Regions from separate parts of the Bacillus sp. MT94 genome, predicted to be linked through region 2. Evidence: riboswitches for the same ligand, from Rfam matches in the RefSeq annotation. Region 2 holds a riboswitch; the other holds the start of a gene.
What was found. A riboswitch is a leader RNA that binds a small molecule or an ion and turns the genes downstream of it on or off. The one in region 2 is predicted to bind lysine.

Region 1 (12,104 bases), on a different contig from region 2:
TTGAACGGTTGAGAACCGTACAAATACAGGTGTTTTTTTTGAAGGATTAGTAAGAAAATCTGCTTTCGTATATGTTTCTAAAGATTCATAAAGCTGAAAATAACCATGAGCGCCAACCCCGCGTGCATGAACAATCCTTTCGGGAATTCGTTCGTGATCAAAATGGGTCATTTTCTCGCGAAAGTGGAAATCCTCCATTAAGGTTGGGCCTCTTAAGCCCATCTTTAAAGAAAATTCATCTTCAGCTATTTTTACCCCTTGATTTGTTGTTAAAGCATGTTTGCATTGATTGTCAGTAACGTGATGCTTCAATTGTTCCGTTTTTTTATTCACAATATAGGCCCCTCCTTTACTCTGTTAATTAATAGATACCCTTTTTATTAGGTCGTAAACATGTATTATCGTCTTTGTATGTAAAAATCATAAAATACCGGTTGTTTCAATGATTCTTGTTTGAGGAAGAAAAATAAAAAGCCAAGGAGAAAATTTATTTTCTCCTTGGCTTTTAAGATAATTCTTTTCGTTAAAATGCGGAAATTCTTTGCTTCGTTTTTGGTACAATAATAAATTTGATCCAGAGTAACCCAATAATCATAATGATAAGGCTATGTAAAAATTGACCTGTAGCAATGAGTATAACAATTGAAAATACAATGAGTTGAATGCTTAGTAATATGAAAATTAAGCTAAGAAATTGCTTCATTCTTTCTTCAGTACCAATCGGATATAATGCTACAATAATATTTCCCGAAAAATATTTCCACAGTGAACGGAGCTGCATAGAAATCATATATAGAACGATGTAAGCGCTAGCGCCTTTTACGTATATGTTTGGTATGAAATATAAGGCGAAAGCACCGATCAATCCTAAGCGAATATATATACCGAAATAATCATTTCCACGTAAAAATGCTAGTGTATGTAAGTAGAAGAAAGTTGCTCGTTTTTTATGTAATAAAGGTTCAATCCAATTTGTAAGCCATTTTCTTTTATTTACTTGTTTATTCAGTTGCGGAACATCTGTGAAAATGCTAGCAAATTGATAAAAACGAACGTTCATTTTTTCTTCTTGCTCGATTATGTAATCCCAAGGTATTCGTTTTGTAGGCTGTTTTTTCGTATATAGAAGTAGGAAAGCAAGTAGTAAGAGTAGTCCGCCCAATATGAGAACATTTGCGGAATAAAACAGCATGTAAATGATTAAGGCATTACAAGTAATACGGATGATCAGCCATATGTTTTTGTCGTGACTATCACGCCACATCCAATGTATGTACATGTTCCAAGCTTTCGTAATCATTAATACGATAAAGATTGTACACAAAAAAGGTACAGTTAATTGCAATGATTGCATAGCAAGTGGAACGAGAATAAGGAACGTAAATAACAATGGGAAAAGCTGAATGATGTAATTGTATAGAAGAGATTTTTTGAAATAAGATGTTAATTTCTCTTCTAGTGCTAGTAAATAGACAGCATCAGGTTTTTGAATAAATGTACGGATAGGGCATCTCGTTATAATGAATGTAAGTACAATCGTGATGAGTAGTAAAGATATTCCTTTAGAAGGAGATGTTTTTAGAAACTGAGCATAGTAGTATGCGCCAACGCATGAAATAAAGATAAAGCTATATAGTAAACCGTTAATCATACGTGCAAAGTATGTAATGATATTTTGAATATGTTGTTGGAAGCGACTGCTCCAAAGCGATTCGATTGACATGTTTTTCACCTCTTTGTTCTATTATATATGTTTTACAAAAGAAAAAACGAGCAAATTGCGTTATGCAACTTGCCCGTTTTTCTTTTCGTTATTTTTTTTCTGATCACGATTCATTAATGGATAGAAAGCAAATCCAATTACGAATAAACCAATTCCGAGAAGGAACGTTTTTATATCGGATGCGCCGGTTTTAATAACCCATAGTGCGTAGCAAAGTGCGATAACTGCGACTATGCCATCTGTAATTCTTGCCCGCATTTCATTTTTATATGTTTCACCAGTTGCGACTAGTTTTAACTGGAAGATTGGTGAAACGAGATATGGAATGAGGTAGGCCAGTGTTGATACGGTAATAACGAATGTATAAGCTTCCGCAATGGTTCCTGATAATGTTGAGAATAGGAACACTTGCGACATAATGTTTGTTAATCGTAATGAGTAAATTGGACTTCCTTTTTTGTTTGTTTTCGTGAAGAAGGAAGGGAAGAAACCTTCTTTTGCTGCTTGATAAGGTACTTCTGAGCTTAATAAAATCCAGCCTAAGATAGAACCGAACAGGGAAGTAAGAGCAAGTAATGCCATCAGTTTCCCACCGCCATGACCCATTGCAGCGTTTAATGCATCTGCTAATGGACGTTCAGAAGCTTGTAATTTATCAACGTGAAGTACACCCATTGTTAAAATTGTAATTCCTAAGTAAATCGCAACTGTAATAAGTAATCCCGCAACTGTTGCACGTTTTACCGTTTTTGGAGAAACAGCACGGTTTGATAAAAGAACGGCTGATTCAATTCCGATAAACGCCCAAAGCGTTGTAAGAGCCGCTAAATTTACTTGTGAAAGAAGACCGTGTGATGCACCTGATTTATCGATCATCGGTGTGTACCATTGTCCAAATTTAGAAGCTTCGAATGCAAATAACGTAACGACGATGAATAAAAGGAATCCAGTTACTTTCGTTGTTGTTGCTAAGAAGTTTAGTTTTCCAGCTCCGCTTACACCATTTGTTAATATAATATGAGTTCCCCAAAGTAAGATGGAACAAATCGTAAATGTAATTAGTTTTCCGACTTCTATGTTAAAAGAACCGATTGAAAATAGCAGTCGCGTATCTTTCATAATTGGGAAGAAGAGTGATAAATATCCCGCAAATGATGTAATGATGGCAACGTTACTTGCCCAGTTTGCAACCCAATATCCCCATACCATACTGAAACCAGCCATTTTTTTCTTTTTTGGTGTTGAGAATAAAGCATATGCATGACTTTGTGGTCCTGTCGTTAAATCAGGACGACGAATTGCTAAATTACCGAAAACAAGAGCTAGCATTAAAACACCAAATCCTGTTGTTAACCAAGCTAAAGTGACACCGAGTGGGCTTGCTGTTTGTGCCAACGTACTTGGCACCATGAAAATACCAGCGCCAACCATGTTACCGACAACGAAAGCTGTTAGTACCCAAAAGCCCCATTTTTTTTGTTGCATAGAAAATACCTCCAAAGTTAGTATAACCAAGTCAAGCGAGGAGATATGTATGTCTTCCTGAGTCAGGAAGAGAAGTCCCAAACAAAACAAAAAAAGCACGTAATCTGCCGCTACATGCTTTCTATCTTATAAGAAACCCACGACATACCTCTCGATAGCTCTCCACAAACGAAACGTTTGTGACAGTTCTGCACTTATTAAATGCAGACCCAGCAAGCGTGCATGGTGGACACGACTTACTTCGGCAACCATTCCTTTCTCATTCCTTCATCAATGCCACTACATCTCCTGAAATGATACTCTTAATGATTGCAACCTCTACCTCACCGAGATACGAATGAGGATTTAAATATTAAATTAACGTCTTTAAGAGTAACAAATGTATTTTTATACGTCAATGGATATAGTAATAATCAGATTATAGAGAAGAGTTTGTGATTAAAAAGGGGGTTAGGAGAAGATGTAACGATTATTAGTTCTGCAGAAGAAACAGCGATAGAGTTAAGTACCATTTTACAGCACAAAGGAATTTTGTCTGACAATCTGAATCCGAAGCATCGTTTTTTTACAACGGGATCTGTTTTATCATTTGAACATATTGCTGAGCGATGGCTAGGATATCACATTTCTGTAGAATGTGTGGATTTACCCGTAAAGAATGCTCGTATCTGTAATTAGACTGTATTAAAGTACTTTTTGTTCAATAAATTAGGTTAGTTGCATAAGAAGGAAAAAATGCACTTTTAATTGAAAGGATTAAGGTCATTTCAATTAAAGGGGAGATTGGATTATGGAATTATCAAGATCTCAATTATTTGCTTTAGAATATATTTCAAAATATGCAGAGAACGAAAAACGTAGGGCTAAAGCAACGATTAATCATATACTTAAAATGTCTAATATTACAGATGAAATATTTGAAGAAGCTGTCGCTAATTTAAAATCTCATGCAAGGATTGCTTTACACTTTCATCCAGACAGACTAGATTCGAATATGAAAAGAGTTGCTGAAGCACTGTTTGAGCAAGGAGTATATAAAAGTCAATTTGAAACGTTGCTATCTAATGGAAGCGTATCTGCTTACCCTGGTGGTGAACGTGACCTTTGGGAAAAGAGAATATTTGGAGGGGCATATCAATTAGAAGGCGTAACGAATGATCAACGTCCAAAATACGGAGCGCTAAATTTGATGTTACATCCAGATGGGCCGGCTCCGCGTTTTGGATCCTGTTATTTTCTCTTATCTCCAAAAGTTTCTTCGCGCTCTACATATACATATTTAGATTCACATCAAGATCCGAAAGAAAAGGGGACTTATGAGGAGTTTGATATGATTTTAGCTGCTCTTTTGGAAGAGGCATTCGTAAGAGATTTTGCAATTGGTGAAGGAAATTTGACTCCAACAATAATAATTAATCATTTATTGGCTAATCTGAAAAGGCCGTTTATAGATTTAGTAAGCAAAGAGCCAGCCCGTAATCTTAATCATTATATTGAAGCGCAGATTCATGGAGAGATTTCTCTTAAAGAAGACGTAGAGGTGCTTGTTGCAGATCCTTCATTTAAGGGTACGGATGTAGGAAGAGTTTTAGAAGAAATTTGCCTGAAGTATGCTATTGATTTGTATTGGCACATCGGTTTTGTACTTGCGGTAGACGAAGTTCCGATGGATTTTAGAGGTTCAAAAATGCCATCTTTAGCAAGACGTATTGCACGGAATCATTGTATCGATGCAAATATAATTGGCTCTGCTGTAGTGGATTTGAAACGCAATCCATTATCTTGGAGTGATCGTGGAACTTATGAAGAAGTGCTTCAGGAATTAAAATTATTATGGCATGTTTTAGTTCGATTTGGAAAACCAAATCAGAAGTAGAACGAAATACTCCGTTTTTGGAAGTATTTATATAGAAAAGAAGCTGATCTATTTATAGATCAGCTTCTTTTTATAAGATTAAACTAAGTTTAATACAGTTACTTTTTCACGTGTCATAGACTCAAGGCTCTTACGAATACCTTGTGCGCCCATACCTGAACCTTTTACACCGATGAATGGGAAGTGGTCAGGGCCGCGCTCTGTACGTCCGTTAATTTGAACAGAACCAGTTTCGATTTTGTTAGCAATTGCAAATGCTTTGTTAATGTCTTTTGTGAAGACACTTGCTTGCAGACCGAACTCTGATTTGTTAGCAATTTCAATTGCTTGCTCGTCTGAAGAAACACGGATGATTGGAAGGATTGGGCCGAATGGCTCTTCCCAAGCAACTTTCATCTCTTCTGTTACGTGATCGATTAATGTTGGGTAAATTAAGTTACGCTCACGTTTGTTACCGATAACGATTGTAGCACCTTTTTCTACAGCGTCGTCAACTAAACCTTGAACGAAGTCAGCAGACTTGTCGTCGATTAATGGAACGATTGTGCTATCTTGTTCTGGAGATCCAACTGATAGTTCAGCTACTTGTGCTTTTAATAAGCTAACAAGCTCGTCCGCTACGTTTTCGTGTACAAGTACACGTTTAATAGCTGTACAACGTTGACCAGAGTAAGAGAATGCACCGCTTACGATATGGTTTGCAGCATCTTGTAAGTCAGCATCTTCACGAACGATACCAGGATCTTTACCACCAAGTTCTAATACAAGTGGAATCATTGAAGCTTTTTTCGCTAAATGTTTACCTGTGTTTGTACCACCTGTGAACGATACCATATTGATGCCTTCGTGTTCTACTAAGTAGTCACCAATTACAGAACCGCGTCCTGTAGCTACGTTTACAAGACCTTTTGGAAGGCCAGCTTTGTGAAGTGCTTCAACCATTTTAATACCACTAATTGCACCTTGAGTTGCTGGTTTGAAAATAACAGCGTTACCCATAATTAATGCTGGTGCAAGTTTTGCAGCAGATAAGTTTACTGGGTAGTTAAATGGTGCGATTGCTAATACAACACCAAGTGGTGCGCGTTGGATGATCGCAAGTTTCGATTTCGTTCCGCCAGGGAAGCTATCGCCCATCATGCTTTCTCCGTGCATATGTAAAGCTTCTTCGATCGTGTAACGAATGAAGTCAGCTGTACGAACAACTTCTTTCTTCGCATCTTTATAGCCTTTACCGACTTCTTTCATAATGATATCGGCAATTTCATCCTGCATATTTACGAGCTCATCAGCCCATTTATATAAGTATTTTGCGCGATCTTGTAGGGAAGCTTCAGCCCATGATTTTTGAGCTTCTTTTGCAGATGCAATTGCTTCATCTACTTCTCCGCGAGTAATTGCTTGTACTTGTCCAATTACTTCGTGTAAGTATGGAGATGGAATTTCGATTGTTTCTCCTGAAGAGCTTTCTCTCCATTCTCCGTCTAAATAAAATTTGTACGTATTGCTAGTTGTCATGATTAGTCCTCCTAAAATAGCAACTTGTAAGAGTGAGTATAAGGTGATTGTAGGGGGTTTGATAACATTTTTCAAATGAAATGTTTGTGAAAACGATTTCTTATTCTTTTTTTATTTTGTATGCCCTTTCTTACAGAACATTCTTTTATTTCAAACTGATTTATTATGTCATGAACCATTTGCATTTTCGTGCATTTTACTTTATGTGTAAAAAAACAATTGACAGAATACTCAATAAAGTTGTAAGATTATAAATGGAAAATAAATGAAGGGGGTGTGCGTAATGATTGTAATTGTAAATGTAATGAGCTTAGGTCTGTTAAATGGCAGAAAACATTTATATCATTACGCAACCCGTGCGGATATATAGGGCATCTTTGTCTTATAAAAAGCGTACGTTGCGTATATCGTAACGTACGCTTTTTATGCATTCCTGTGCATATCGTCAAGCGGCGGTATGCTTTTTTTTGTTTATTTTCCATATTCCTATATAAAACTTTGGAAGGTGGAAAAATGTGATGAGATTGTATGGGTTACGAAATGTAAATGTAATGGGTTTGGATAGTGGATAAAGAAATGAGAAGTAAACGAGAACGAGAAGGGAGAGGTTACATTGTTATCAGTATTACTAAAGTTAAAGTGGTTTTTTAAAGAGCACTGGAAGAGATATAGTATTGCCATTGGAGCTCTTTTAATTGTGAATATAGTTGAAGTGATTCCCCCGAAAGTGTTAGGGGTTACGATAGATAACATAAAAACAGGAACGTTATCAAACGAAGCTATTATACAGTCTATTCTTATTTTAATAGGGGTTACGATCGTTGGATATGGCCTCACTTTCGTATGGCAACATCAATTGTTTGGCGGTGCATTTGTACTTGAGAAAACGATGCGCTCTAAATTTATGGGTCATTTACTTAAGATGACGCCGACTTTTTATCAAAAAAATCGTACTGGCGACTTAATGGCGAGGGCAACGAATGATTTAAAAGCAATCGCTATGACAGCTGGTTTTGGTATATTAACGCTTGTAGATTCTAGTTTATACATGCTTACGATCGTTTTTATGATGGGATTTACAATTAGTTGGGAGCTTACATTTGCAGCGCTTATCCCGCTTCCAATTATGGCGTATGCGATGAATATATATGGAAAGAAATTGCATGAAAGATTTACCGTTGCGCAAGATGCGTTTGGTGATATGAACGATAAAGTGCTTGAATCAATCGCTGGTGTGCGCGTTATTCGTGCATACGTACAAGAGAATGCAGACGAGGAAAGATTTCATCATTTAGGAGATGACGTCTACGAAAAAAATATGAAGGTAGCGAGAATTGATGCATTATTCCAACCAACTGTGAAAATGCTTGTCGGTCTTAGTTATTTAATCGGTTTAGTGTACGGTGCATACCTTGTGTTCCAGTCAAAGGTGACGCTTGGTGAACTCGTTTCTTTTAACGTGTATTTAGGGATGATGATTTGGCCGATGTTTGCAATTGGTGAATTAATTAATGTTATGCAAAGAGGAAATGCTTCGCTTGACCGTGTGAATGAAACGTTAGCGTATGAGCCAGATGTAAAGAATCCGAAACATCCAAAGCTTGTGCAAGAGCCGGATTATATTCAGTTTGATGATGTGTCTTTCTCATATCCTTCATCAACTGAAGAAAATTTAAAAAAGGTTTCTTTCACATTAAAGCAAGGAGAAACGCTAGGGGTTGTCGGAAAAACAGGAAGCGGGAAAACGACGCTTGTACGTCAGCTTCTTCGCCAATATCCGCTTGGAGATGGAGATATTGCAGTTTCTGATGTGACATTAGATAAAATAACGAATGAAAATGTACTCGGGTGGATTGGCTATGTACCGCAGGAGCATATTTTGTTCTCAAAAACAGCGCGAGAAAATATTTTATTCGGAAATAGGGAAGCGACTGAAGACGAACTCGAGAAAGCGATTGAAATTGCGGCGTTTAAAAAGGATTTAGAGTTTTTACCAGAAGGGTTAGAAACGCTCGTTGGAGAGAAAGGTGTTTCTTTATCAGGAGGGCAAAAACAAAGGATCTCGATTGCACGAGCTGTTATTCAAAATCCAGAAATTTTAATTTTGGATGATTCTTTATCAGCTGTAGATGCTCGTACGGAAGCAGCGATCATTGAAAATATAAGAACAGAAAGAAGCGGAAAGACGACGATTATTACGACGCATCGTTTATCTGCAGTGCAACATGCGGATTGGATTCTCGTTATGGACGAAGGTGAAGTAATGGAAGAAGGTACACATGCTCAGCTTATCCAAAAGGGAGGCTGGTATGCTGAACAGTTTGAAAGACAACAAGGTGAAAGTGAAAGTGCGGATAGTGGGGTGAAAATATGAGCGTTTCAAAACGATTGTTTCAATACGCGATGAAAGTGAAAGGGACGATTTTTGCAGCGATGCTGATGTTATTAATTTTCGTCATTGCAGAGCTTGCTGGTCCTTTCGTCGCTAAAACGATGATTGATGATCATATCGTCGGGATAGAGAAACCTTGGTATGAAACAGAAAAGAGTGAAGAAGCTGTTTCATATAATGGCGCGTTTTATAAGCGAAGTGATCGCTTTGAACAAGGCGAGACAAAAGGTAAAGAAGTACGCGTAATGCAAGTCGGTTTTCAATATTACTTTGTACCGAATAAAGTGAATATTGAAGGATCACGTACTGTAAAAGGAGATATGATTACCGTTCAAAATGGTAAGGCGGTGCAAGTGTATAAAGCGAAGGCATTAACGAAAGAAGAAGTGTTTGCGTTTTATAAACCAGAAATAAACCGTCTATTATTACTTGGTGGTGGCTATTTCGCTTTATTAGTAGTCGTATCATTATTTGCATACGGAAAGCAGTTCTTTTTGCAGAAGGCAGCGAACAAAATTATTCAAATTATGAGGGAGGATGTTTTCTCTCATATTCAAACGTTGCCAATTTGGTACTTTGATCATTTACCGGCAGGGAAAATTGTTTCGCGTGTGACGAATGATACAGAGGCCATTCGTGATTTATATGTAACGGTGCTGGCAACATTCGTTTCTAGTATCATCTATATTATTGGGATATTCGCTGCGCTATTTTTATTAGATGTGAAGCTCGCTTCATTATGTTTATTAATTATCCCAATTTTAATTGTTTGGGCGATTCTTTATAGAAAATATGCGTCTGTATATAATCATAAAATGCGCTCTCGTTTATCTGATATTAATGGAACGGTGAATGAATCCATTCAAGGGATGCCGATTATTCAAGCGTTCCGTCAAGAGCGTGAAACGAAAAAAGAGTTTGAAGAATTAAATGGCGATTATTTTAAGTATCAAAATAAAATTTTAAATTTAAATGCAGCAACTTCACACAATTTGGTATCCGTATTAAGAAATATCGCTTTCACAGGAGTGATTTGGTATTTTGGCGGTGCGTCATTAAGTGCTACAGGTATTATTTCACTTGGGGTACTGTATGCGTTCGTCGATTATTTAACACGATTATTCTCGCCAATTACGAATATGGTGAATCAGCTTGCAAACTTAGAGCAAGCGCGCGTTGCATCAGAACGTGTCTTTGAATTGTTAGAGGAAAAAGGGGAAGCGGTAGAAGAAGAACGTATGCCTCGTTTAAAAGGAAATGTGAAATTTGATAATGTATCATTTTCTTATAATGGAAAAGATGAAGTGTTAAAAAATATTTCTTTTGAAGCGAAACAAGGCGAGACAGTGGCACTTGTCGGTCATACTGGATCAGGAAAAAGTTCTATTATGAATGTACTCTTTCAATTTTATGAGTTTGAAAAAGGAAAGCTTACGATTGATGGTCATGATGTAAGAGAAATGCCGAAACAAGCAACTCGTGAGCATATGGGAATCGTATTGCAAGACCCGTTTTTATTTAGCGGGACGGTCGCTTCCAATGTAAGCTTAGAGAACGAAAAAATTTCAAAAGAGCGTATCATAAAAGCATTGCATGATGTTGGTGCTGAAAGATTTGCAAACAATATAAATGAAGAAATTACAGAAAAGGGAAGTACGCTTTCCACTGGAGAACGTCAGCTTATTTCATTTGCTAGGGCACTTGCTTTTGATCCAGCTATCTTAATTTTAGATGAAGCAACGTCTAGTATTGATACAGAAACAGAGGCGATGATTCAACAAGCACTAGAAGTTGTGAAAAAAGGAAGAACGACATTTATTATTGCTCACCGTCTTTCAACAATTAAAAGTGCGGATCAAATTATTGTACTCGATAGAGGAACAATCTTAGAAAAAGGCTCTCATGATGAATTGATGAAAAAGCGTGGGCGTTATTACGATATGTACAAAACGCAAATGGAAGGAAACCAGAGCGCTTAATGCGGGGAAGAACTTGCGATTGTCGCAAGTTCTTTTTTGTTGGCAAAATGTCGGCGATAAAGGTACATAATTAAGAAGTATTATTTTACCTTTCCTACAATTGATGCTATATTAAAAAATGTTACTTATTTTTTGTATGTATCGTTATTTTTCCCTTTTGTTTGATTATGAAGAAAAAGGATAAACTAAATAAGAACATTTTCATTGAAAAATTGTTCAAGATTGCATACAATCAATATAGTTTTTAAATTCCTATCAGAATACTTGGAGGATTACAATCATGAAGAAATTATTTTCAGTGCTTGCAGTAACTACATTAGCGATCGGGATTGTAGCCGGCTGCGGTAAAGAAGAGAAAAAAGATACAGCTAGTCAAGACGCGTTACAAAAGATTAAACAAAGCGGTGAACTTGTAATTGGTACAGAAGGTACATACCCACCATTTACGTTCCACGATTCAAGCAATAAATTAACTGGATTTGATGTTGAACTATCAGAAGAAGTTGCAAAACGTTTAGGTGTAAAACCTGTATTTAAAGAAACACAATGGGATAGCTTACTTGCTGGTCTTGATGCAAAACGTTTCGATATGGTTGCAAACGAAGTTGGTATTCGTGAAGATCGTCAAAAGAAATACGATTTCTCTAAGCCATACGTTTCATCTTCAGCGGCATTAGTTATTGCAAAAGATAAAGATAAGCCTGCTACATTTGCTGATGTAAAAGGACTAAAAGGAGCACAATCTTTAACGAGTAACTATGCAGATATCGCTAAGAAAAATGGTGCGGAAATTATTGGTGTAGAAGGATTTAGCCAAGCAGCAGAATTATTAGCTTCAGGACGCGTTGATTTTACAATTAATGATAAGTTATCAGTATTAAATTATTTAGAAACGAAAAAAGATGCGAAAATTAAAATTGTAGATACTGAAAAAGAAGCTTCAGAAAGTGGATTCTTATTCCGTAAAGGTAGCGATAAGCTTGTACAAGAAGTAGATAAAGCGTTAGAAGATATGAAAAAAGACGGTACGTATGACAAAATAACGAAAAAATGGTTCGGTGAAAATGTATCTAAGTAGTGCATTGGTTTCAGATCGATTGTCTACTTGGATAGATATTATGCAGACTTCCT
Region 2 (12,104 bases):
TGATGCAGTGCCTCAACACCTGTTACTAAATGAAGGCGGTCAATAACGACAGACACTTTAATTTCTGATGTACTTACCATTTTAATATGAATATCTTCTTCTTTTAAAGTAGTAAACATATTTGCAGCGACACCAGGGTTAGATACCATGCCAGATCCTACGATTGATACTTTTGCTAAATGATTTTCATATTCTACTGCTTCATAGTGAAGTGCCTCTTGATTTTGTTCCAATACTTCTAATGTTTCTCTTAAATCATTAGAATGGATGGAGAAGGAGAGATGAACAGTTCCTTCATTTGTAATACTTTGAATGATGATATCTACATTAATATGTGCCGCTGCTAATGTAGAGAAAACAGTTGAAAGTGAACCTTGTTCTAATCCTTTCACTGTGATGCGTGTAATATTATCTTCAAATGCAATACCTTTAACGATTGATTGTTGTTCCATGTTACATTCTCCTTTTACAATTGTTCCGTTTTCTTGTTCCATACTTGAGCGAACTTCTAAAATGACATTATGATTTTTAGCAAACTCAACAGCACGCGGGTGTAATACACCAGCACCGAGGTTTGCAAGTTCTAACATTTCGTCATAAGAAATTTCATCTAATTTATAAGCATCTTTTACAACTCGTGGATCCGTCGTATATACGCCGGTCACATCTGTGTAAATATCACATTTTTTTGCGTTTAGTGCAGCAGCTAATGCGACAGCAGTTGTATCAGAACCGCCTCGTCCAAGCGTTGTAATTTCAAAATCTTCACTGACTCCTTGGAAACCAGCTACAATAACAATCGTGCCTTTAGTAAGATAAGACTGAATTCGATCTGTATTAATTTCAGTAATCCGTGCACTACTATGTACAGATTCTGTCGTAATACCAGCTTGCCATCCTGTTAATGAAATTGCACGATAGCCTTTTGTTTGCAGTGCCATTGTTAATAATGAAATAGTTACTTGCTCTCCTGTCGATAGAAGCATATCCATTTCGCGTTTACTTGGATTTTCTGTAATTGCGTTAGCGAGTGCGACAAGTTCATCCGTGCTTTTTCCCATTGCTGAAACGACAGAGACAACGCTATGACCTCGTTCATATTCTTCAATAATTAAATTTGCTACATGTTGAATGCGCTCGACGCTTCCGACAGAAGTGCCACCAAATTTTTGAACAATTGTTTCCATTGCAAATTCCTTCTTTCGTCTATTTTTAAGAATAGATTAGGAAATATATAAATCCCAATACTCCTGTAGTTACCAGAAAGACAAACAAAAAACACCATCTCAAATAAGTGAGGATGGTGCTGTTACAGGAAAAGGGAAACAGAAAACGGAGCTAATAAAAAAACCGCCAAAAAAGGAATATCATAAAAAATGATATCTCTTTTTTGTAGATAGCTCTTCATACATACACGTCTGTACATATGACAGTTCTGTTTCTATTCGAAAACAGCCCCAATTGATAAATGCAGAGAAATTTATCAATTTCGGCAATACTTCCTTTCATCTAAGTTCATAGACATCTCTGTGTCTCCATTAGAATACTCATAAGTATTGCAACCTCTATCTCACGTTTTAGGCGAGAGTGTTTGATTTATGAAGTTGTTGGTAACATTTGTTTTATAATAATTTAAATTTTTCGGGGAATCAAGTGTTTTATATATATTTTAAAAATTCTTTCTTTTTCTGAGGAAGTTTGTGAAAAATGTAGCAAAATAAATTCATTGCATGTACATTAAACTTATAGTGCATAGGAGGTGGGAGAATGAAAAGGAAACAGCCTATTTATGTTGCGACAAAAATGAACACGACGATGGGAAAATTACGGGAATATACGCAAGAACCAGATATACATACAGAGTGGGATGCTCGCTTTACTGAAATTTCGTATTTAGAGAAAAAAGAAGGAGAACCACAGAAGTTTTTGTATAAAACAAAGATTGGATTTGGGCTTGAAATAGCTGGAGAAGGGGAATCAATAGGTGAAATAAGAAAAGATATTTTAACGCAGTTATGCAATTGGATGGAAACGAAAATGAAATTGTAGATTATTTTGGCGAACCACATTTACTCGTTTCTACACTGCATTTTCATATCGATGAGTTAGGGGCAATGCATATTTCTTCAAAGAAACAATGGTTTTATATGTTTGGAAGAAAAATGCCGTTACCAAAATTTTTGTATGGTGAAGCAAAAATTGTTGAAAGTTATGATGCAACACTACAGTGTTTTCGAATTCATGTACAAGTACGAAACCCGTTAATTGGCTCGCTTTTTTCATATAAGGGAACATTTGTGGAAAGGAAATAAACGATATGAAAAATATAATATTTGGGCTTGCTTGTTATGTTGTTTTTCTAATATATGAGTGGTCGAATATAAATCCTGTTGAAGCAATTATATTATTATCTGTTTTATTATTTATACCAATGTCACTTTGTATTAGTGATAAAAGAAAAAGAGATGGATCGTATTTATTATTTTATAAATTCGTATCGTTTTTATATCCAATCGCAGCAATTTGTGCAATGCTAGCTTTCGTCACAAATCACTATGTATTTGCGCTAGTTTGGTTTGTATATACAGGAATCGTTGCGTTATTTGGTGTAAGTAGATTGCTAGAAAGAGGATGGAAGCCGTTAGAAGAGATCGCCATAGATAGTGCGTTTATTTATTTGTTTTTAGGTGGTTTTTGGTTTTTTGCTTCAGCAGCAAAACTTTCAATTATGCATTTTAGCTCTGACATTGTTTTACTCACAGCTGCACATTTTCATTATTCGGCGTTTCTATTGCCATTATCAGCTGGTTTAATAGGGAGAAAAAGAGAAAAGAGAAGTAAAGTATATGATGCTATTATGTTTATCATCATGATTTCACCTATGACAGTTGCAATAGGAATTACATACTCGAGAATATTTGAATTTTTTGCAGTGCTCCTATATTTATGTGCGATTTATGGATATGGATTTTACGTTTGGAGAGCAAAATTTAATGCTATCAGTGCAAAGATTCTTTTAATCGTTTCGTCTAGTACACTCATGGTTACAATTATGTTCTCACTTATATACTCATACGGGAATTTGAAGCATGTAATGACGATTACAATTGCTCAAATGGTTTGGATTCACGGTGTTGTCAACGGAATTGGAGTAGCGTTACCGGCATTTGTCGGCTGGATGATCGAAAAGAGTGTTCCGAATTATAAATACTATGGGAAACCAATGAGTAAATTAAGAGGAAGTGTGGCAATTGGTGAGGCTTTTTTATATAGCGACAATTTAGTAGGCAGTAAGGAATACAACGGTTTAGTTGATCAAATAACTGATTTTCATAGTGAGTCATTTGACGTGACGAAGGTACCTTTAAGTATTATTCGTTTTTATGAAAATACAACAGAGTATGAGTTGCAATCAAATATTAAATGGGCTCGTTGGTTCCGCCTATTTGCATTTTGTTATGAGAAAATGAGCAAGCATGTAGGACAAATACATTTAGGAATGGGCGACAAGTGGGAAACGATGCATGGCTCTATCATTGGTGTAATGGATGAGGAAGATGGAAGAGAGAATGTAAGGGCTTGGCTAAGGAAAAATGAAGCAGGTGAATCTATTTTTGTAGCTCTTTATTCAAAGCATACAGATAAGGATGAGACATATATGAATATCGCCTTGCCTTTACCTTATTCGAATATGACTGGTATTTTGAGGCTATGTAATGATAATCATGATTTAATCATTACTAGTAAGTTAAGAGAAAATGGCCAGGGAGATGAGGGGATTTATTTACATACTCGGTTCTTAACAATCCGTTTACCGTTAGCAGAGACTTTCATCATTACAGAGGGTAAGGATAAAATGTTAACAGCTCATCATAGCATGTGGCTATTTGGACTTGAATTTTTACATATTCATTATAAGATTGAAAAAATTGCACAGAAGTAAGAAAGGCTTGGATGGGTTTCCAAGCTTTTTTATGTATGGGTAATTGTCATAGAAATTTGTTTATTTAGCTCATTATCCCAAACACGTTGAATTTCAAAAGTGCCTGTTTCAAAAAATAATGGGAATCTTTCTTTAAACCAAGTTTGCATAGGTAGCTTTAGTGCTGTATCGATTGGTATCCATAAGAAAGAATAAGCCCTAAAGAAATTAGGACTTATTCTTCATTAAATACAAATGTTTGTTTCATTTTTTTACCTTCATTTACCGGATGGCCGTTATAAGAGAAATTCTTTTCTTCCCAAGTGATCACAACTTTAAAATTATGACTATTAAAGTCTAATGGGAATACCATGTAGTCAAAGCTTGTATGACTTTTAGAAATATTTTCATTAGGTGTAGTAGGTTTAAAGGTAGCTTTAGAGGTAGGATTGTTATCAAGTATTTCCACAGATACGTTTGATACATCATGACCGATGTTTTTTACGAGTAAACTATACGTATCAAATACACCTTGCTTTGGCTGGATTGCTTGCTTGTTTGAGTTATGAGATTTATCAATTTCGACATACCATTGTTTAGACTTTGACGCAATCGGTAGTGACTGAAATGTGTAAGCACTAGCTTGCATTGGTAGTGCTAAACATATAAGCGTAAAGAGAGTTAATATTTTTCGTTTCATTTTTTGAGAGCTCCCATTCTTTAATGGATTTACTTGTTATTATCTTCTTTTCATAAGTAAATATACCATATAATGTAAAGTGGTTATTGTGAGTAGTGAATCAATATCTTATTCACTACTCTTATAGCTGGCATAATTACGTATGTAGTAAGAAAGAATAAATTTGTTTTTTCTATACTTAGATTGCCGCCCTTTTTAAAAGGGCTATTTTTACGTTTTAATAAAAAGAATATACTAAGAGTTCCGTATAAATTATTTGTTTTAATGTAGTTAAATGTACTTGTATATGTGAAATTAGAGAGGGAAGCTGTGTAGAGATGTTTCTACACAGCTATTTAGGATATGAAAAAATTACCAAAAATATGTTAAAATAACATTGTCATACAACAAGGGGGATTTGTTTTATGGAAAATGGACATCTTGCTAAAGTAGACTTAACGAAAAAAATTGAATCAAAATCTAAGTACAATAAGAAATTAGAAAAATATCAAAGGCACTTATTAGCATTACAGCAAATTTTGAAAGAAGAAAAAATCGCGGTTATGCTTGTTATGGAAGGATGGGATGCGGCTGGTAAAGGTGGGGCAATTAAGCGGGTGACGGAACATCTTGACCCGCGTGGGTTCCAAGTAAATCCAATTGGAGCGCCTGCACCTCATGAAAAACGTTACCATTATTTGCAACGTTTCTGGCGTAAAATTCCACAGTACGGGCAAATCACCATTTTTGATCGCTCATGGTACGGTCGTGTGTTAGTTGAGCGTGTTGAAGGATTTGCTACAAAGGAAGAGTGGATGAGAGCATATGATGAGATTAATGATTTTGAAAAACTACTAACAGATGACCATTACATAATAGGGAAGTTCTTCTACCATATAAGTAAAGAGGAACAGTTAAAGAGATTTAAAGATAGAGAGAAAAATCCTTTGAAAAGATGGAAAATTACAGACGAAGATTGGCGTAATCGTGAAAAATGGGATGAATATGTTGAAGCAATGGAAGACATGTTTGAAAAAACAAGTAAGCCAAATGCGAAGTGGCATATTATTGAAAGTAACGATAAATTGTATGCTCGTGTGAAAACGTTAAAAATTATTATTTCATTCATTGAGGATTATTTCTTAGAACATGGTATAGAATTGCCTTCTTATTATTATGAAATGAAAGAGGATATCGAAGTTTTGCAAGATGTAGGTGTTAAAGAGTAAAAAAGAAAATGGTCCTGTGAATTGGTGAAACCAAATTATGGGGCTTTTTTATTTAGAAACATTTTACAATTAACAGAATAAGGTATATAATCAATAATCATATTAATATTGTTGATATGATTATTGATTATATACTATGTGGGGGTTTTACTTTGAAGGGAAGAGATGTTGTTTTAGGTTTATTAATGGAAAAGGAATTGTCTGGTTACGATATTAAAATTGTGTTTGAAGACGTATTTACTCATTTTTTTGATGGAAGTTTTGGAATGATTTATCCAACGTTACGACAATTGGAGAATGAAGGGAAAATAAAAAAAGAGGTTGTCATGCAAGAGGGAAAACCGAATAAGAAAATGTACTTTATTACAGATGAGGGGCGTGAAGAATTTTATCAATACATGCAGACACCTGTAGAGAAGGATGTTTTACGTTCGGATTTTTTAATGAGAATGTATTTTGGTAACTATAGTGATGATGTAACAATAAAAAAATGGATTAAAGATGAAATTGAAAGAAAAGAAGCGTACATTGCAGATCTTCGATTGAAATATGAAAAGTGGAGAGTAGGTATTACTTTCGTCGAAGAAATTTCACTAGATGTAGGTATTGCATCGTATAGTGCACAAGTGGAGACTTTGAAGAAAAAATTAGAAGAGTTAGAGGCGAAAGAAAACAATAAAACAGAAGAATGAAAAACGCGTTCACAATAAATAAAGGGGTATATAAAGATGGAGCAATCAAAGGGTATTAAGATTGTCTTTTTAATGTGTCTAGGTATCTTTCTTTGTATGATTGATACGACAATTATGAATATAGCTTTACCGGCAATACAATCGAGTGTAAATACTTCGTTAGAAAAGATGTCTTGGGTATTAAATGTTTATACAATGACGATTGCAGTACTTGCCATTCCGTTAGGGCGGATAGCTGATATCTTTGGAAAAGCAAAGATGTATATTCTTGGTCTGGTGATTTTTGGTGGTGGATCGGTACTTTGCGCTTTTGCTAATACAGGTGATTTTCTTATTTTTTCTCGTTTTATACAAAGTATTGGGGCAGCAATTTTATTTCCAACAAGTATGGTAATTGGTGTATCAGCTATGCCGTTAGCTAAAAGGCATGTTGCGCTTGCAATTTTAGGAGTAACACAAGGATTGTCAGCTGCTATGGGACCAGTAATAGGTGGAATTATTACGCAAAATTTAGGATGGAGATGGGTGTTCTTCGTTAATGTTCCGGTTTGTATAATAGGAATCGTGTTATGTTGCATCATGCTACAAATAAAAAATGAAGAACGTATTATCTCAAAAATAGATTGGATAGGACTACTATTAAGTAGCACAGCAATTTTTTCATTTACTCTCATATTAGTAAAAGGTAATACATGGGGATGGCAAAGTAATATTGCTTTGTCTTGTTATGCAATTAGCACTATTTCTCTTATTCTATTTGTTTTAGTAGAACGAAAGATTCATAATCCAATGGTGAATTTAAAGTTATTTCAAGATCGAATGTTTGTCGGAGCGTCAATCGTTGTTATATTGAGTAATTTATTTTTAATTGGAGTTACTGTATTGCTTCCAACTTTCTTGACGAAACTACAAGGTCGAACGGAAATTGAAGCGGCTTTTTTAGTGACACCAATTTCAGCAATGATATTTTTTGTCTCACCAGTTGCAGCAACTTTAATTGAAAAACTCGGAAAAGTAACTATTATTTTGTCAGGATTTCTTGTTATGGGGCTTTCCTACTATTGGTTGCAAATAATAAATGTTAATTCAACAAATATAGAAATTATTATTCCATGTATGATATTAGGTGTTGGATATGGTTTAGTAGTGGGGCCAATTACAGTTTTAAGTGCTTCTTCATTTGAAGGAGAACTGTTAACTGCTTCTCAAAGTGTTGTATCAATGTTACGACAAGTTGGAATTGTATTGGCGGTTGCAATATTTGTCTCTAATTTAACTCACAATTTAACTGTAAATAAAGAAAAAGTATATCGTTATGCAGAAGAAAAGGTGCGTACTATTCATGTGAATAGTACTGAGCAAACTGAAATTTTACAAATGACTAAAGAGAAAATAGAGAATCAAAGTTTAGAGTCGAATATAAATAAGAAACAAAATGCAATGACAATGGGATTAAGTAAAGAGAAAAAGGAAGAATTGATTCGCGACAAGACGGATGAAATATTAAGAGAAGTTCCAGTAGAATATAGAGATGTAAAAAGAGAAGAAGTTATGAGGCAAGTGACAAAAGAAGTTGAAAAACAAGAGGAAAGTATAAAGAAAGAGGTACTCACATTTTCGAATGATGTGAATCATTATGCCAAGAATCAGATGGCAATGAGTTTTACAGATTTATATAAAGCAAGTGTGCCAATTATTTTAATTTGTGCTTTCGTAAGTTTGTTGTTTTGGGAAGGGAAAGCTTTGAGTAAAAAGAGAAGGGGAAGATTAGTAGAAGAAGCGTAAAGAAAAACAGGCTATAGCAGCCTGTTTTTTTCATTGTTTTCTCCTTGCATATTGTGAATAGTAGTATTTTTAATATAGCATGGGATAAGTCGAGTATGATTAGAAAGTTTTTTAGAATGAAAGGAAGGAATGGAAAATGCCATTGAATATGTAACGTTATACATAGTACATTAACAAGAGGGATTAATTTTAAAAGGAGGATGGGGAATTGCTAGATAAGGCAGGGGCTTTAATAGATAATCATGTGTACACAGAAGAAGAGCAACAAAAACTATACAAACGAACGTTAATAATCGTCAGCATTTCACAAATGTTTGGCGGTGCAGGACTAGCTGCTGGTATTACAGTGGGAGCACTTCTTGCGCAGCAAATGCTTGGAACAGATGCATTTGCAGGATTACCAACTGCTATGTTTACATTAGGATCGGCATTAGCAGCTTTCATAGTAGGGAAGCTTTCGCAACGATATGGACGCCGGATAGGTCTTGCAACAGGGTTTATAGTAGGCGGATTTGGAGCAATTGGTGTTGTAATGGCAGCTTTAACAAATAGTATTATTCTTTTACTTATTTCTTTACTTATATATGGTGCCGGTACAGCCACGAATCTACAAGCTCGTTATGCAGGTACAGATTTAGCAGATAAGAAGCAGAGAGCAACGGCTGTTAGTATTACGATGGTAATGACGACTTTCGGTGCAGTTGCAGGACCAAATTTAGTAGGGGGAATGGGAAGTTTTGCTCATTCAATTGGAGTTCCTAAACTTGCAGGTCCGTTCATACTATCGGCAGCAGCATTTATACTGGCGGGTCTAGTTCTTTTTGTTATGCTTCGTCCAGATCCTTTGATTATTGCTAACATAATAGAAAGATATAAACAGGAACATACATATAAAGGACAACCAATAACAGAAGAAGCGAAAGAAAATAAACGAGGTATTACAGTTGGAGCAATCGTAATGATACTTACGCAAATAGTGATGGTTGCGATTATGACGATGACGCCAGTTCATATGGGACACCACGGTCACGGTTTAAGTGCAGTAGGACTTGTGATAGGTTTTCATGTAGGTGCAATGTATCTTCCATCTCTCGTTACAGGAATGTTAATTGATAAAATTGGCCGAACTACAATGAGCATAGCTGGTGGAGTGATTTTACTTGCAGCGGGTGTCATAGCTGCGATAGCGCCAAGTGATTCTTTATTATTATTAATCGTTGCTCTGTCTTTACTTGGGCTAGGATGGAACCTCGGATTGATAAGTGGTACAGCACAAATCGTTGATTCCACAACACCGTCTACACGTGCTAAAACACAAGGGAAAATAGATGTTTTTATTGCGCTAGCTGGAGCTTCTGGTGGAGCAATGTCAGGTATGGTAGTAGCGAATTCAAGTTATGCGGCATTGTCATTGGCTGGAGGCGTGTTAGCGTTATTACTTATTCCTGTTGTGATATGGTCTCGAAAAGGGGCAAGAAATTAAATGAAAAAGAGGTTCTAGTTACTGACTAGAACCTCTTTTTATACACTTAAATTAAATTCCACTCTACAATAAGTCCTAAATGCGTAAGTCCGCCACCAAATCCGTATAGTAAAAGTGTGTCTCCGTTATTTAACCTTCCTTCTTTTATAGCTAAATTTAAAGTGAGTGGAATGGTGACTGAAGAGGTATTCCCCATATATTCCACGCTCGTTAATGTTTTTTGTATTGGAATTTGAGATTTTTCGCAAATAGATTCAATCATTCGTAAGTTAGCGCTGTGGGGTATGAACCAGTCTATATCATCTACTTGCATATTTGCGGTATGTATTAAATCTTTTATGCCTTTTGGCACTGTACGTGTTGCCCATTTATATACTTCTTTTCCATTTTGAACGATTTTTTCATTTGTTTGCAGTGGTGTGCCATTCATAGTAGTAGATAAGTTTGTTCTATATAGATGAATGCCGCCATCACCGTTTGTTCCCATGTGAGCAGCGATAAAGCTTGGGGTGTCTTCATCTCTTTCTAATAAAATAGCTCCAGCACCATCACCGAATAAAATACAGGTCGTTCTATCGCTATAATCAGTAACTTTAGATAATGTCTCTGTCGCTACGACAAGTACTTTTTCATGTGATCCAGAAGTGATTAAGCTATTACCGACGTGTAGTCCATATGTAAAACCAGCACAAGTTGCATTTAAATCAAAAGCTAGTGTATGAGGTATGTTGAAGTATTGTTGTATTTGGCAAGCAACACTAGGGAAAACGTAATCAGCAGTAGTAGTAGCGACAATGATACAGTCGACATCTTCTAAGTTTTTCTTATATGTTGTACATAAATTTTCAATTGCTTTAATGGCTAAGTTTGAGGAGTATTCTTCGTCGCTAGCGATTCTTCTTTCCTTCATTCCTGTTCTTTGTACAATCCATTCATCATTCGTATGGACCATCTTTTCTAAATCGTTATTAGACAATATTTGATCTGGAACATAAGTACCAATTGCAGTAATACGAGATTTAGAATGCATAGGAACATCTCCTAACTTTTATTTTTTATAACCTGATACTAATATTAGGTTATAAAAATGTCAATAAAGATTTTTGTTGTATTAAAACGATAATACTTAACTTACTATGAAGGAATTTGGCGAGTGCTGTAAAAATAATATACGAGAAGTTTCTAAAATTGATAATTGCTTTTGTTATTTTTATTGTGAGAAAAACTCGCAAAAAATGACGATTAAAGTAAAAATATAAAGATTTTCTTTAGTGTGATATAGGTTGTTAAACCTTGTGAAAGCGAATTACTTATGCTACACTTTATGTAACTTAAAATGAACGGAGGGGCTTCCTTTGATCTTAATCAGATTACGTCTCAATACTTTGTGCCAATAATTGAATAGCGCTCAAAGGCTCTGTCTGTGTACAGAGTGAACGGGATTGGTCTGCCTATTTTAAAGGAACCCTTTATTAAGCTTATATGTGAAAAAGAGGGAGGGACGAATACGCCCTCTTTTTGTTTTGCCTTTATAAATAGAATGGGATTGTATAAGTGAACATTTACTGTGGATACGTATACAATCTTGGGACTTTTTGACTATAAAATAGGATGAAAGCATAGCTTTCTTCTATTTCTTTGGTGAACCCTTATCCGTTTACGAAAACACAGGCAGCGACCTGTGTTTTTTATTTTACGTAATCGAAATGGAGGAATAAATATATGGAAGAAGTATTACAAAGAGCAGTTTTAGTTGGAGTAAATGTAGGTAATGAAGATGATTTTGCATATTCGATGGAAGAGTTAACAAATCTTGCGGAAGCTTGTGATGTAGAGGTAATTGGGCAAGTAACGCAAAATTTACAACGAGTAAATCCATCGCATTATATCGGAAAAGGAAAGATTGAAGAAGTTGCAGAGTATGTACAAGAAATAGATGCGAATATGGTTATCTTTAATGATGAATTATCTCCTTCACAAATTCGAAATTTAGAAGAGGATTTAGATTGTAAGGTAATTGATCGTACCATTTTAATTTTAGATATTTTTGCGCAACGTGCGAAAACGAAAGAAGCACAGCTACAAGTAGAAGTAGCACACCTTCAGTATATGATGCCTCGTTTAATCGGTCTTCGTGAATCGTTAGGGAGACAGAGCGGCGGCGTTGGTACGAAAAATAAAGGTGTCGGTGAAAAAAAGTTAGAGTTAGACCGTCGTAAAATCGAAGAACAAATTTCAGTTTTGAATAAAGATTTAGAAGCGCTCGTTGCCCAGCGTCAAACGCAGCGAAAGCAGCGTAAGAAAAATGAAATAC

Region 1: linked by a shared signal. The riboswitch ahead of AC1Q51_RS14535 (amino acid permease) and the one ahead of AC1Q51_RS00325 (aspartate kinase) in region 2 are both predicted to bind lysine.

Annotation. Positions count from the first base shown of each region.
Region 1 is NZ_JBXAEZ010000003.1:550,288-562,391, reverse strand. It holds gene AC1Q51_RS14545 (catalase) at 1-333, opposite strand, end outside; gene AC1Q51_RS14540 (ABC transporter permease) at 524-1,723, opposite strand; gene AC1Q51_RS14535 (amino acid permease) at 1,784-3,208, opposite strand; lysine riboswitch at 3,356-3,537, opposite strand; partial or broken gene AC1Q51_RS14530 (glutamate racemase) at 3,647-3,886, shown strand; gene AC1Q51_RS14525 (DUF3626 domain-containing protein) at 3,999-5,084, shown strand; gene gapN (NADP-dependent glyceraldehyde-3-phosphate dehydrogenase) at 5,163-6,602, opposite strand; gene AC1Q51_RS14515 (ABC transporter ATP-binding protein) at 7,216-8,976, shown strand; gene AC1Q51_RS14510 (ABC transporter ATP-binding protein) at 8,973-10,973, shown strand; gene AC1Q51_RS14505 (amino acid ABC transporter substrate-binding protein) at 11,254-12,051, shown strand; gene AC1Q51_RS14500 (amino acid ABC transporter permease) at 12,038-12,104, shown strand, end outside.
Region 2 is NZ_JBXAEZ010000001.1:73,981-86,084, forward strand. It holds gene AC1Q51_RS00325 (aspartate kinase) at 1-1,187, opposite strand, end outside; lysine riboswitch at 1,390-1,576, opposite strand; partial or broken gene AC1Q51_RS00330 (hypothetical protein) at 1,768-2,046, shown strand; partial or broken gene AC1Q51_RS00335 (DUF4166 domain-containing protein) at 1,989-2,312, shown strand; gene AC1Q51_RS00340 (YndJ family protein) at 2,318-3,943, shown strand; partial or broken gene AC1Q51_RS00345 (DNA mismatch repair protein MutT) at 3,973-4,128, opposite strand; gene AC1Q51_RS00350 (YozF family protein) at 4,158-4,622, opposite strand; gene AC1Q51_RS00355 (polyphosphate kinase 2 family protein) at 5,027-5,830, shown strand; gene AC1Q51_RS00360 (PadR family transcriptional regulator) at 5,983-6,522, shown strand; gene AC1Q51_RS00365 (MDR family MFS transporter) at 6,559-8,307, shown strand; gene AC1Q51_RS00370 (MFS transporter) at 8,516-9,790, shown strand; gene AC1Q51_RS00375 (ketoacyl-ACP synthase III) at 9,837-10,820, opposite strand; gene hflX (GTPase HflX) at 11,513-12,104, shown strand, end outside.